Linked DNA regions of Salinarimonas sp.. The protein of the gene in region 2 interacts with the protein of the main gene of each other region in a pairwise test. Links are inferred from orthologs where the notes say so. Each region holds a gene or a part of one and is shown on either strand. Other genes may lie near its edges. The genes, in order: ABL310_RS20510 and ABL310_RS10440.

Region 1 (6,855 bases), 2.2 Mb from region 2 along the record:
CGCACGCGCCCGGATTCGCAGAGCGTGGCGAAGACCACGTTGTTGACGTGGCCGAGGCTGTCGCAGTCGGAGAAGCGCAGCACGTCGCGCGCGATCACGACGCGCGGGTCGGAACGGAGCGTGGCGATGTCCACGGACGTCGTCTCCATGGCGCTCACCCCAGGTTCAGCTCGCGGAAGAAGTCGGCGCCCTTGTCGTCGATGACGATGAAGGCGGGGAAGTTCTCCACCTCGATCTTCCAGATCGCCTCCATGCCGAGCTCGGGATATTCCAGCACCTCGACCTTCTTGATGCAGTCCTGCGCCAGCCGCGCCGCCGGGCCGCCGATGGAGCCGAGATAGAAGCCGCCGTGCTTCTGGCAGGCCTCCCGCACCTGGGAGGAGCGGTTGCCCTTGGCGAGCATCACCATGGAGCCGCCGGCCGCCTGGAACTGGTCGACGAAGGAATCCATCCGCCCCGCCGTGGTCGGCCCGAAGGACCCGGACGCGTAGCCCTCCGGCGTCTTGGCGGGGCCGGCGTAGTAGACCGGATGGTTCCTGAGATAGTCCGGCATCGGCTCGCCGCGCTCCAGCCGCTCGCGGATCTTGGCGTGGGCGAGGTCGCGGGCGACGATCATCGGGCCGGTCAGCGACAGGCGCGTGCGGATCGGGTGCTTGTTGAGCGTCTCCAGGATCTCCGGCATCGGCCGGGTCAGGTCGATCTCGACCACCTCCCCGCCGAGGGAGGCCTCGTCGACCTCCGGCATGTACTTGGCGGGGTTGGTCTCGAGCGCCTCCAGGAACACGCCCTCGCGGGTGATCTTGCCCAGCGCCTGGCGGTCGGCCGAGCAGGAGACGCCGAGCCCGATCGGCAGCGAGGCGCCGTGGCGCGGCAGGCGGATCACCCGCACGTCGTGGCAGAAATACTTGCCGCCGAACTGCGCACCGACGCCCAGCTGCTGCGTCATCGCGTGGATCTCCGCCTCCATGGCGAGATCGCGGAAGGCGTGGCCGGCCTCCGAGCCCTCGGTGGGGAGCGCGTCGAGATAGCGGGTCGAGGCGAGCTTGACGGTCTTCAAGGTCTGCTCGGCGCTGGTGCCGCCGATCACGATGGCGAGGTGGTAGGGCGGGCAGGCGGCGGTGCCGAGCGTGAGGATCTTCTCCTTCAGGAAGGCCATCAGGCGCTCCTTCGTCAGGAGCGAGGGCGTGCCCTGATACAGGAATGTCTTGTTGGCCGAGCCGCCGCCCTTGGCGACGAACAGGAACTTGTAGGCGTCCTCGCCCTCGGCGTAGATCTCGATCTGCGCCGGCAGGTTCGTCTTGGTGTTCCGCTCCTCGAACATCGAGATCGGCGCGAGCTGCGAATAGCGCAGGTTCTTCTTCTCGTAGGCCCCGAGGACGCCCTCGGCGATGGCGTCCTCGTCGGACCCGTCGGTCCAGACGAGCCGGCCCTTCTTGCCCATGACCATGGCGGTGCCGGTGTCCTGGCACATCGGCAGGACGCCGCCCGCCGCGATGTTGGCGTTCTTGAGGAGGTCGTAGGCGACGAAGCGGTCGTTCGGCGTCGCCTCGGGGTCCTCGAGGATGGCGGCGAGCTGCTTCAGGTGGCCGGGGCGGAGCAGGTGGTTGATGTCCATGAAGGCCTGCTCGGCGAGCCGCCGGATCGCGTCCGGCTCGACGACGAGCACCTCGCGATCGCCCAGCCGCTCGACGCGCACGCCCTCGTCCGTCAGCTTGCGGTAGGGCGTCGCGTCGGGGCCCAGCGGGAAGAGGGCGTTCTTCGAGGCGGGAGCGGTGTCGGCCATGGGTCTCGCATCCGGGATTGGCGCGCCGGGAGAGCGCGAAGGGGCGTTGGCCGCCTCATAGAGCCTCGGCGCATGCTTTCCAACCCGGACCTTGGCCGAAGGCCGCCCCGTCAATCCACCAGCGCCTGCATCATCTTCGCGGCGCGGGCGAGCTGCTCCTCGTTCATGCGCGAGAGCGTGGCGTGGATCTTCTGGAGGAGGACGCCGCGCTCTCCCAGCGGCGCCGGCATCAGGCCGATGCCGAAGAAGGCGACGGGCTGGGCCTCGAGCGCGGCGCAGAGCTTCTCGATGGTGTCGAAGGAAGGGGCCGCGGCGCCGCGCTCCATCTTCGAGATCATGTCGGAGGAGACGTCCACGCGTTCCGCCAGCACGTTCTGCGTCAGGCCCCTGGCCTTGCGCATGTGCCGCAGATTGGCTCCGAATAGCTCCTCGAGCGACACGCGTCCCGGCTCCGTGCTGATTCGCCACCCTCGCGTGCGCGACGCTGCGGAAGAACGGAACGCGATTGCCGAACCGCCCCTTGCCGGAGTATCATTACCAACTTTTGCATTTTCGCTAGCTGGTTGCCCATCATGCTCTTCGAGATCGTCTTCTGGTTGGTCGCCCTCGCGATACCGCTCGCTGCCCTGGCATGGAGCACGTGGGAGCACGACATCCGCGCGCATATCGTCCCTCGCGCCGAGATCGAGGCCCTCGCCGACCGGCTGGAGCGCGAGTACGGCGCCGGCGCGCTGGCGGCGGCGGAGGAGAAGGAGGCCGCCGCCTTCGCCCGCGGCGCGGCGACCGAGCAGGGCGTCTGGCGGCGGGTGGCGCGCACGCTGCGGCGGCGGAAGGGGGCGTGAAAAAGAGAACGCCGCGCCCGAAGGCGCGGCGTTCGTTGCTCCGGAACCGGGATGCGGGTCAGATGCGGCCCGCGCCGGCGAACTCGGGATAGGCCTCCACGCCCACCTCGAGCTTGTCGAGGCCGGCCATCTCCTCCTCCTTCGAGACGCGCAGGCCGGAGGCGATCTTGAGCACGTACCAGACGATGGCGGAGGCGACGAAGGCGAAGGCGCCGATCGAGACCACGCCGATGAACTGGGTGACGAAGCTCGTGCCCTCGGTGGAGAGCGGAACCACCATCGTGCCCCAGATGCCGGCGAGCAGGTGGACCGGGATGGCGCCCACCACGTCGTCGATCTTCAGCTTGTCGAGGAGCGGCACCGCGAAGACCACGATCGCGCCGCCGACCGCGCCGATCACGATCGCGAGCGGGACGGAGGGATCGAGCGGACCGGCGGTGATCGAGACGAGGCCCGCGAGCGCGCCGTTGAGCGCGATGGTGAGGTCGACCTTCTTGTAGACGATCTGGCACAGGATCATCGCCGTCACCACGCCCGCCGCGGCGGCGAGGTTGGTGTTCATGAAGATCTTGGCCACCGCCGAGGCGTCGGAGATCGTGCCCATGGCGAGCTGCGAGCCGCCGTTGAAGCCGAACCAGCCGAGCCACAGGATGAAGGTGCCCAGCGTGGCGAGCGGCATCGACGAGCCCGGCAGCGGGTTCACCTTGCCGTCGGCGGTGTACTTGTCGGCGCGCGCGCCGATGATGAGCGCGCCCGCGAGCGCGGCCCAGCCGCCGACCGAGTGCACCAGCGTCGAGCCGGCGAAGTCGGAGAAGCCCATCTCGTAGAGCCAGCCGGCGCCCCACTGCCAGGAGCCGGTGATCGGGTAGATCACGCCGGTGAGCACCGCCACGAAGATGAAGAACGGCCACATCTTCGTGCGCTCGGCGATGGTGCCGGACACGATGGAGGCCGTGGTGGCGCAGAACACCATCTGGAAGAACCAGTCGGAGGCCGCGGCGTAGCCGTCGCCCGCCGCCTCGGCGTCCGGCGCCGGGATCGACTTCGGCGTGAACGAGCCGAAGAAGCCGCCGTCGACGCCGTCGTACATCAGGTTGTAGCCGACCACCCAGAACATCAGGCCGGCGATGGAGTAGAGGCCGATGTTCTTGAGGCACTGCATGGACACGTTCTTCGAGCGCACCATGCCGGCCTCGAGCATGGCGAAGCCCGCGGCCATCCACATCACGAGGAAGCCGCCGATCAGGAACAGCAGCGTGTTGAAGACGAACGCGGTGTCGCCGGCGACCGCGTATTCCACGGCCTCGGGCGCGGCGTCCTGCGCGACGGCCGACGTGGCGAGCGCCACGAGCGCGAGCGTCGAAGCGGCCGCCTTGGTCAGGATGGAAGGCTTCATTCGGAAAACTCCTCCGATAGTCTCACGGGGCGAGGGGGCGAGGCGCGCTCAGAGCGCGTCGCCGTCGGTCTCGCCGGTGCGGATCCGGACCGCCTTCTCGAGCGGCATGACGAAGATCTTGCCGTCACCGATCTGGCCGGTGCGGGCGGCGTTGGCGATCGCCTCGGTGGCGGAGGCGACGAGGTCGGCGGGCACCGCCACCTCGATCTTGATCTTGGGCAGGAAGCTCACGGCGTATTCCGCGCCGCGATAGATTTCGGTGTGTCCCTTCTGCCGGCCGTAACCCTTCACCTCGGTCACGGTCAGGCCGTGCACGCCGAGAGCGGTGAGCGCGTCGCGCACCTCCTCGAGCTTGAACGGCTTGATGACGGCCATCACGATCTTCATGGGCGAGCCCCCTTTCGATCCCGACGGGACGTGCCCGCCGGCCGGTTTGCGCGAACGGGGGCCGGGCCGCGGCCCCCTCGGTCACGGCTCGTTAAACAAGGGCCGTGCCAAGTCGCGCGACGACGGCATTGCGGGCTACGGGGAACTACGGAATCGGGTGTTGCGCGGGGGCGGCGCGGGAGCGGGCCGCCCGCGGGAGCAGGGCGCGTCCGCCGCTCGGGACGTTGCGGCGCAACACGAATCGCCGCGCCGCGCGCAACCGAGGGGATCGTGTGCCTGCGAAATGGACGCGCGCGTCGGGAGGGCGTGATGCTGCATAAACTTTGAGCAGAACGCGGGCTCCTGCGTCATCGCTGGGCACGCGCGACCTGGAGCGAACAGCGCCGACGAACTCCCCTCTGCCTCGTGGCTGGTCGAGCCTACCGCGTCCCGCACCGTTCGGGGCTAGGTGCGCGCGGCTCGGCCGCTCGTCCTTCTCCCTCGTGGAGAAGGTGCCCCCGCAGCGGGCGGATGTGGGTCGCGATGCAGCGCGAGACGTCTCGGGACGAGATCGACGTTCCCGGTTCGAGCGGCATCGAGGTCGCGATAGTTCTGCACGACCCACACCCCCGACCCCCCTCCACGAGGCAGAGGGGAGCGCGTCGGCGCCCTCCATCGGGCGCCCGTCTCCTGTCACCCCTCCTCCCGCCGCAGCCGGATCAGTCCCTCCTGCGCCACGGAGGCCACCAGCCGGCCGTCGCGCGTGAAGATCGAGCCCCGCGAGAAGCCGCGGGCGCCGGAGGAGGAGGGGCTCTCTTGGGCGTAGAGCAGCCATTCGTCGGCGCGGAAGGGGCGGTGGAGCCACAGGGCGTGGTCGAGGGAGGCGGCCTGGATCTCGCGGCGGAAGACGCTGCGGCCGTGGGGGATGAGCGAGGTGTCGAGCAGCGTCATGTCGGAGGCGTAGGCGAGCGCGCAGTCGTGGATCGCCTGCTCGTCCGGTAGGCGACCGGTGGTGCGGATCCAGACGTGGAAGCGCGCCGGCAAGGGCTCGGCGCCCGTCTCGCGCGGGAGGTAGCGCTCGAGCTCGACGGGCTTGAGCTCGATCGGCCGCTCGCGCTCGAAATAGGCGCGGGCCGCCGGGTCCATCATCGGCATGATCCGCGCGCGCATCTCGTCCTCGCCGGGCAGGTCCTCGGGCATCGGCACGTCGGGCATGGCGGCCTGATGGTCGAGCCCGTCCTCGCGGACCTGGAAGGAGGCGGACATCGAGAAGATCGCCCGCCCGTGCTGGATCGCGACGACGCGCCGCGTGGCGAAGGCGCGCCCGTCGCGTATCGGATCCACCTCGTAGACGATGGGGACCTTCGGGTCGCCGGGGAGCAGGAAATAGGCGTGCAGCGAGTGGGCCTGGCGACCCTCCACGGTGCGGCAGGCGGCGACCAGGGCCTGGCCGATCACCTGCCCGCCGAAGACGCGCTGCCAGCCGACGTTCGGGCTGCGGCCGCGGAACAGGTTCGTCTCGAGCCGCTCGAGGTCGAGGGTGGCGAGAAGCTCTTCGACGGCGCGCGCCATGTGCTAGGGTCCCGGGGAAGAGTCGCGAGGCGACGGGTCGCGCGCATGTGATCCGCCCGCGCGGGCGGGGTCAAGCGCGCCGCCGGGAGCCGGGCGACGAGAGGATCGAGGAGTTCGGGATGGCGAGAGCCGAGCGGGACGAGAGCGGATTTCGGATCGTGGTGGCGGGCGGCGGGATCGTCGGCCTGGCGCTGGCGCTCGCGACGAAGCGCGCCGCGCCGAAGGGGCTCGCGGTCACCGTGTGCGACCCCGCCCTCTCGCGCGATCCCGCAGGCGACCGGCGCGCCTATGCGGTCGCCGCCGCGAGCCGGCGCATGCTCTCGGCGCTCGACGTCTGGGCCGCGATCGCGGACGAGGCGCAGGAGATGCGCGAGATGGTGATCACCGACAGCCATCTCGCCGACCCCGTCCGGCCGGTCTTCCTGGAATTCGGCCGGGAGGAGGATCGCGAGGCGCCCGGCGAGCCCTTCGCCCACATGGTCCAGGGCGCGGCCCTCGCCCGCGCCCTGCGCGCGGCCTGCGCGGACGCGGGCGTCGAGATGCGCGAGGCGGGCGTGCGCCGCGCCACGGTCGAGCCCGACGGCGGCGCCGTCCGCGCGCGCCTGACCGACGGCGCGGAGATCCGCGCCCATCTCGTCTGCGCCGCCGACGGCAAGCGCTCGCGCCTGCGCGAGGGCGCGGGGATCGGCTGGAGCGGCTGGACCTATCCGCAATCGGGCCTCACCGCCATCGTCGGCCACGAGCGCGACCACGAGGGCCGGGCGATCCAGCATTTCCTGCCCTCGGGCCCCTTCGCCATGCTGCCGCTGACGCCCGGCGGGTCGCTCGGGCATCGCTCCGCCATCGTCTGGTCGGAGCGCAGGGAGAACGTCCCGCATATGCTCGCGCTCGACGAG
Region 2 (7,091 bases):
TCGCCACCGCCTGTGACACGAGCCGCCGGTCGAACCGGGCGAGAAGCGGCTCCTGGGGCAGCTCGTCCTCGAAGGCGATGTCGGGGTGGGCGATGCGCATCATGAAGAGCGCCTGGCGCACCGTGTCGGACAGGTCCTCGCGCTCGACGATCTTCGGCTTGGGCATCCGGGCGAAGGACGAGAACTCGTCGACCATGCGCTTGATGTCGTCGACCTGACGCACGATCGTGTCCGTGCACTGGTCGAACACGGCGCGGTCCTCGGTGATGACCTTGCCGTACTTGCGCCGGATCCGCTCGGCCGAGAGCTGGATCGGGGTGAGCGGGTTCTTGATCTCGTGGGCGATGCGGCGCGCGACGTCGGCCCAGGCGGAGGTGCGCTGGGCGGAGACGAGATCGGTGATGTCGTCGAGGGTGACGACGAAGCCCTTCTCGTCGCCGCGCGCCTGCTCGGAGGTGACGCGCACGTCGACGGTGCGCTCGCGCCCGCCGCGCTGGATGGCGATCTGGGCCTGCGTCAGCCGCGTGCGCGCGCTGCGCGCCGTCTCGACGAGGCCCGCGAGCTCCGGCAGGACGTCGGCGGCGGGACGGCCGACGGCGTTCGTTTCGGAGAGGCCGAACAGCCGCTCGGCCGAGGGGTTCATGATGGTGACCGCCCCGTGCGCGTCGAGGCCGACCACGCCCGCGGAGACGCCCGAGAGCACCGCCTCGGTGAAGCGCCGGCGCCGGTCGATCAGGTCGCTCGCGGCGGTGAGCCCGTCGTGCTGGCGGCGCAGCTCCGACGTCATGGCGTTGAAGGTCTGGCCGAGGAAGGCGAGGTCGCCTTCCGTCCGGCGCACCGGTACCTGGACGTAGAAGTTCCCTTCCGCCACCTGCTGCGTCGCGCGGATGAGCCGACGGATGGGAGCGACCAGCCGGTCGGCGGAGCCGAGCCCGAACCAGATCGCCGCGAGCAGGATGATCAACGTGATCACCGCGAGCATGGAGGCGAAGGCGATCTGGATGCCCGAGGAGAGCTGGGCGAGGAGGTTGTAGTAGTTCATGCCCGCTTCCGCTTCCGCCGGGAAGTCGAGGGCGCGCCGGTCGACGAAGCGCGTGACGAAGAGGATGCGGCCGTCGTGCTCCTGAAGCTTGAGGATCGAGCGCAGCACCGAATCCTCGCGCGGCACGAGGCACAGCGCGTCCTCCTCGTCGGCGTCCGCGAGGTCGCGCGGGCCCGGCACCTCGAGGCCCGGGATCGGGACGTTGACGATCTCCTCGACGACGCGCCCGTCCGGCTCCACCACCATGGCGACCGGAAAGCCGAGGAAGGTCGCGCGCGAGCGCATGAACTCGCGAAACAGGTTCGGATCGGCGTCGTAGAGCACCTTGGCGCGGTCGAGATCCGCGGCCATGAGCGTCGTCTCGCGCGCGAGCGTCCGGCACTGCAGCTCGCGGTATTCGTGGGCGATCTCCACCGTGTTCTGCAGGAGCGTGCCGACCCAGCCCGAAAACCAGGGCTCGAGCCCACGCGCCAGCGTGATCGAGGCGACGACGGCGACCACGACGACGGGGACCGTCGCGATCCCGCTGAAGAGGGCGACGAAGCGCAGATGCAGACGCGCGCCGGCCGCGCCGGCCCGGCGCGCCCGGACCAGCCGCTTCGCCTGCACGGCCATGATCGCGCCGAGCGCGAGGATGAAGCCGAGATTCACCGCGAGCGCGTTGACCGTGACCGATTCGGTCGGCTCGATCGGCGTGAGGCCGGACAGGATCAGGAAGGACGCCAGCGCCGAGACGAGCGCGGCCACGACCACGACGAGGCCGACCCAGCCCGGCCCCGTGGCGGCGATCTCGTCGTCCGCGCTCGTCTTGCCCCGCATCTGTTTCACGTCGGCCTCGCCGCGGGGCCCCCGCCCCGATTCGCCCGTTTGCGCTGATGCGTTCACACAACAGTGTGGCGAAACTAATACACTGCCGACGGGGAAGCGAAAGGGGGGCGTGGCGAGCCGCCGCCGTCAGCGGCTCGTGCGGATCACCGGCAGGTCGAGGTCGCGGACCTTCTTGCGCAAGGTGTTGCGATTGAGGCCGAGGAGCTCGGCGGCGCGGATCTGGTTGCCGCGGGTGGCGGTGAGCGCGGCGGCGATGAGCGGCCCCTCCACCTCGCGCAGGATGCGGTGATAGAGCCCCGGCGGCGGCAGCGTATCGCGGAAGTTCGAGAAATAGCGGGTGAGGTGGCGCTCCACCGACCCGGAGAGCGTCTCCGGCGCCTCCGCGCCGTCGCCCCCCGCGGCCACGGGCGACTCGATCGGGCGCACGTCGAGCTCGCCCTCGATGATCGGCGCGGTGATCGTGTCCTGCGGATAGAGCGCGGCGAGGCGGCGGATCAGGTTCTCGAGCTCGCGCACGTTCCCCGGCCAGCGGTAGCGCTTGAGACGGTCCATCGCCTCGGAATCCATCTGCTTGCGGGCGAGGCCTTCCTTCTCGATCTGGGCGAAGAAGTGCCTGGCGAGGTCGGGAATGTCCTCGACGCGCTCGCGCAGCGGCGGCAGGCGCAGGGGCACGACGTTGAGGCGGAAGAACAGGTCCTCGCGGAAGAGCCCCTGCTGGATCGAGATGCGCAGGTCCTTGTTGGTGGCGGCGACGATGCGCACGTTGGTCTTGATCGGCGTGCGCCCGCCCACCGTCGTGTACTCGCCCTGCTGGAGCACGCGCAGGAGCCGCGTCTGCGCCTCCATCGGCATGTCGCCGATCTCGTCGAGGAAGAGCGTGCCCCCCTCGGCCTGCTCGAAGCGCCCGGCCGAGCGGGCGGTGGCGCCGGTGAAGGCGCCCTTCTCGTGGCCGAAGAGCTCCGATTCGATCAGGTCCCGCGGGATCGCCGCCATGTTGACCGCGACGAAGGGGCCGGAGCGGCGCTTGCCGTAATCGTGCAGCGCGCGGGCGACGAGCTCCTTGCCGGTGCCGCTCTCGCCCGTGATCATCACGGTGAGGTCGGTCGGCATCAGCCGCGCCAGCGCCCGGTAGATCTCCTGCATGGCCGGCGAGCGGCCCACCAGCGGGATGTCCTCCCCCTCCCCGTCGGCCGAGGAGACGGGCCCGCGCGGACGCGAGAGCGCGCGGCCGACGACGGCCACGAGCTCCTTCAGGTCGAAGGGCTTGGGCAGGTACTCGTAGGCGCCGCGCTCGGAGGCCTTGATCGCGGTCATGAACGTGTTCTGGGCGCTCATGACGATGATCGGCAATTCCGGCCGCAGCCGCTTGATCCGCGGCAGCAGGTCGAAGGCGTTCTCGTCGGGCATCACCACGTCGGTGATGATGATGTCGCCGTCCCCCTGCGCCACCCAGCGCCACAGCGTCGCCGCGTTGGAGGTGGAGCGCACCTCGTAGCCGGCCCGGGACAGCGCCTGGTTCAGCACGGTGCGGATGGCGGCGTCGTCGTCGGCGAGGAGGATGTGTCCGCTGGGCATGGATCGCACTCTCGGGGATGGGTCGTTAACGCGTCACGAGCCGCGCCCGTCCTCGGCGGCGTGCATCGGCAGGAGCATGCGGAACGTGGTCTTGCGCGGCGCGGGATCGCACTCGACGATCCCGCCGTGGTCGCCCACGATCTTGGCCACCAATGCAAGTCCGAGGCCAGAGCCGTTGGCCTTGGTGGTCACGAACGGGTCGAACAGGTCGGAGACGAGCTCCTGGGGAATGCCCGGCCCATTGTCGCGCACCGCGATCTCGATGGGGAGCGAGACGCGCTCCGCCGAGCCCGGCACGGCGAGGCGCACGCCGGTGCGGAAGGCGGTCGAGAGCACGATCTCGCCCTCGAGCGCGTCCGGGCCGATGGCCTCGGCCGCGTTCTTCACGAGATTGAGCACCACCTGGATGAGCTGGTCGCGGTTGGCGAGCACATGCGGGATCGAGGGGTCGTAGCTCTCGATGATCCGCAAATGGCGCGCGAAGCTCATCTGCGCGAGGCGCTTCACGTGGTCGAGCACGCTGTGCACGTTGACCGGCGCACGCTCGACGGGGCGCTGGTCCCCGAACAACTCGACGCGCTCGACGAGCTTCACGATTCGGTCCGCCTCGTCGCAGATGAGGCGCGTGAGCAGCCGGTCGTCGTCGGCGGCGGATTGCTCGAGCAGCTGCGCCGCGCCGCGGATCCCGGAGAGCGGGTTCTTGATCTCGTGGGCCAGCATGGCGCCGAGCGCGGTCACCGAGCGCGCCGCGGTGCGGTGGGTGAGCTGGCGGTTCATCTTGTCGGCGATGGTGCGCTCCTGGATCATCAGCACCACGACCTCGGGCGCTTCCGCCATCGGCGAGGCGAACACGTCGACGATGCGCTCGAGGCCGAGCCGCGGGCCGCCGATGTCGACCCGGTACTCGCTGACCGAGACGCCGCGGCGGCGCACCTCCTCGATCAGGCTCAGGACCGGCGACCCGAAGGGGATGAAATCGCTCAGCTTCTGGCGCTGGAGGACGCGCTGGCTCGCCTCCAGGAAGGCTTCCGCCGCCGCGTTGACGGCGAGGATGACTTGATCCGGGCCGACGGTGAGGACCGGCAGCGGCAGGGCGTTCATCACCGCCTCGGACGTGGGGGTTCTCATGCGGCGTCTCGGAGGGGATGGGCGTAGGTGGCCTCGATCAGGCGGACGACCTCGGCGGGGTCCTCGCTCGTGACGAGACGGGACCGGAGCGGATCGGGCAGCGCGAAGCCGTCCGTGCGGGCGTGATCGGCGAAGGCGGCGAGGTGCTTGCGGGCGTGGCGCACGGCCATGGCGCGGCCGTAGAGGGCGAGGAGCCCCTGGTAATGGGCGCGCATGGCGGCGACCTTCTCCGCCGGCGCGGGCTCCTCCGCGGGCAGGCCCGCGAGGGCCGCGCCGATCGTGGCGACGAGCCAGGGCCGGCCGAGCGCGGCGCGGCCCACCATCACGGCGTCGGCGCCGGAACGGGCGAGGCAGGCGCGCGCGTTGTCCAGGCTCGCGACGTCGCCGTTGGCGACCAGCGGCAGGCGCGTCGCCTCGCGCACGGGCCGGATCGCATCCCAATCGGCGACGCCCTTGTAGAATTGCCGGCGCGTGCGGCCGTGAACGGTGATCGCCCGCGCGCCCGCGGCCTCCGCCCGGCGGGCGAGCTCCGGGGCGTTCATCGAGGCCTCGTCCCAGCCGAGCCGCATCTTGACGGTCACCGGCACGGCCACCGCGGCGACGGTGGCCTCGATCAGCGTGGTCGCGTGGTCGAGGTCGCGCATCAGCGCCGAGCCCGCCCAGCCGCCGGTGACGCGCTTGGCCGGGCAGCCCATGTTGATGTCGACGATACCCGCCCCGTTCGCCTCGGCGAGGCGCGCGGCCTCCGCCATCCAGCGCGCGTCGCAGCCGGCGAGCTGGACCACGTGGGGCGAGACGCCCTCCCCTTCGGCGCGCAGCCGCGTCTCCTCGTCGCCGTTCACGAAGTCGTCCGAGGCGACCATCTCGGAGACGACGAGGCCCGCGCCGAAGCCGGCCGCGATCCGGCGCAGGTGCACGTCGGTGACACCGGACATGGGCGCGAGCACGGCGCGACGGGGGATCGGCACGGGACCGATACGCCAGGCGGCGGCATTCGCGGGAGAGATCGAAGCGGGGCTCATGGTCGGGCGACTCGTCATTCTGCTCAACAATTAGACAAGCCCGCCAAATTGGCAAGCCTGGGCATGCGCGATCGGACGGGACGGCGCCGATTGCCTCTCGCGGCGGCATTCTCTATCACCGCGATCGTGACAGCCGATCGAGGAAACCGCGTGTCCCAGAGGCCCCGCATCGCCGCCCTGATCGTCGCCGCGGGTCGCGGCTCGCGCGCCGGAGCGGGCGATCCGAAGCAGTACCGGCTCGTCGGCGGCGAGAGCGTGCTCGGCCGGGTGCTCGCGCTCTTCGGCGCGCATGAGACGATCGACCGCATCCTGACGGTGACGCACGCCGACGATTCGGACTTCTACGCCCGAATCGTCGCCGGGCTCGCTCCCGCGGCGCGGGCGAAGCTCGTCGCGCCGGCGCAGGGCGGCGCGACGCGGCAGATCTCGGTGGCGAACGGCCTCGCCCGCCTGGCCGAGGTCGGGGCGCCGGACATCGTCCTCGTCCACGACGCGGCGCGCCCCTTCCTGACGCCGGCCCTGATCGACCGCGCGATCGCCGCCGCCCGCGAGACCGGCGCGGCGATCCCCGGCGTCGCCGTGGTCGATACGATCAAGCGCGTCGACGAGAGCGGACGCGTCGTCGAGACGCCGCCGCGCGCCAGCCTGCGCGCCGTGCAGACGCCCCAGGCCTTCGCCTTCGCGGCGCTGCGGGACGCGCACGAGGCGGCGCGGGCGGCGGGGCGCGACGACTTCACCGACGACGGCGCGCTGATGGAATGGGCGCACCACCCCGTTCACGTCTTCGACGGCGAGCCGGGCAACCTGAAGCTCACCCGGCCGGAGGATTTCGCCGCCGGGACCGGCACGGAGAGCGGCATGATCACGCGCATGGGCACGGGCTTCGACGTCCACGCCTTCACGCAAGGCGACCACGTCTGGCTGGGCGGCGTGCGCATCGCCCACGAGCGGGGCGTGCTCGCCCATTCGGACGGAGACGTCGCGCTGCACGCCCTGACCGACGCCCTGCTCGGCGCTCTCGCGGAGGGCGACATCGGCACCCATTTCCCGCCCTCCGATCCCCGCTGGAAGAGCGCCTCCTCCGACCGGTTTCTCGCTTTCGCCGCCGAGCGCGTGCGCGCCCGCGGCGGCGTGATCGACCTCCTCGACGTGACGATCCTGGCGGAAGCGCCGAAGGTCGGCGCGCATCGCGAGGCCATGCGCGAGGCGATCGCGCGCGCCGCCGACGTTCCGGTCTCGCGCGTCTCGATCAAGGCCACGACGACGGAGAAGCTCGGCTTCACCGGCCGCCAGGAGGGGCTCGCGGCGCAGGCGGCGGCGACCATACGGCTTCCGGAGGACGCGGCGTGATCTTTCCCGACGAGATGCGCGATCGCGCCACCGCGCTGCTCGACGCCTACAAGACCGCGGGGCTGACGATCGCGACCGCCGAAAGCTGCACGGGCGGGCTGATCGCAGGGCTGCTCACCGATATCCCGGGCTCGTCCTCGGTGGTG

What was found.
Region 1: the proteins of ABL310_RS10440 (region 2) and ABL310_RS20510 interact in binary tests that used the Escherichia coli proteins (3 or more experiments, as listed by UniProt). The link is inferred for Salinarimonas sp. from one-to-one orthologs.

Annotation. Positions count from the first base shown.
Region 1 is NZ_CP157794.1:4,435,287-4,442,141, reverse strand. Bases 2,740-5,502 are described here. They hold ABL310_RS20510 (P-II family nitrogen regulator), read right to left. Parts: upstream 4,409-5,502; coding sequence 4,070-4,408; downstream 2,740-4,069. Other genes in these bases: tesB (acyl-CoA thioesterase II), read right to left, coding at 5,081-5,502; ABL310_RS20515 (ammonium transporter), read right to left, coding at 2,740-4,021. In the rest of the region: ABL310_RS20535 (thioesterase family protein), read right to left, coding at 1-149; ABL310_RS20530 (fumarate hydratase), read right to left, coding at 155-1,783; ABL310_RS20525 (helix-turn-helix transcriptional regulator), read right to left, coding at 1,894-2,448; ABL310_RS20520 (hypothetical protein), read left to right, coding at 2,356-2,625; more of ABL310_RS20515, read right to left, coding at 2,684-2,739; more of tesB, read right to left, coding at 5,503-5,959; ABL310_RS20500 (FAD-dependent monooxygenase), read left to right, coding at 6,079-6,855. UniProt on the Escherichia coli protein: Involved in the regulation of nitrogen metabolism. Regulates the activity of its targets by protein-protein interaction in response to the nitrogen status of the cell.
Region 2 is NZ_CP157794.1:2,253,075-2,260,165, reverse strand. What follows is about bases 2,527-5,525. They hold ABL310_RS10440 (ATP-binding protein), read right to left. Parts: upstream 4,574-5,525; coding sequence 3,479-4,573; downstream 2,527-3,478. Other genes in these bases: dusB (tRNA dihydrouridine synthase DusB), read right to left, coding at 4,570-5,525; ntrC (nitrogen regulation protein NR(I)), read right to left, coding at 2,527-3,445. Outside these bases: ABL310_RS10450 (PAS domain-containing sensor histidine kinase), read right to left, coding at 1-1,861; more of ntrC, read right to left, coding at 1,997-2,526; more of dusB, read right to left, coding at 5,526-5,595; ABL310_RS10430 (bifunctional 2-C-methyl-D-erythritol 4-phosphate cytidylyltransferase/2-C-methyl-D-erythritol 2,4-cyclodiphosphate synthase), read left to right, coding at 5,746-6,945; ABL310_RS10425 (nicotinamide-nucleotide amidohydrolase family protein), read left to right, coding at 6,960-7,091.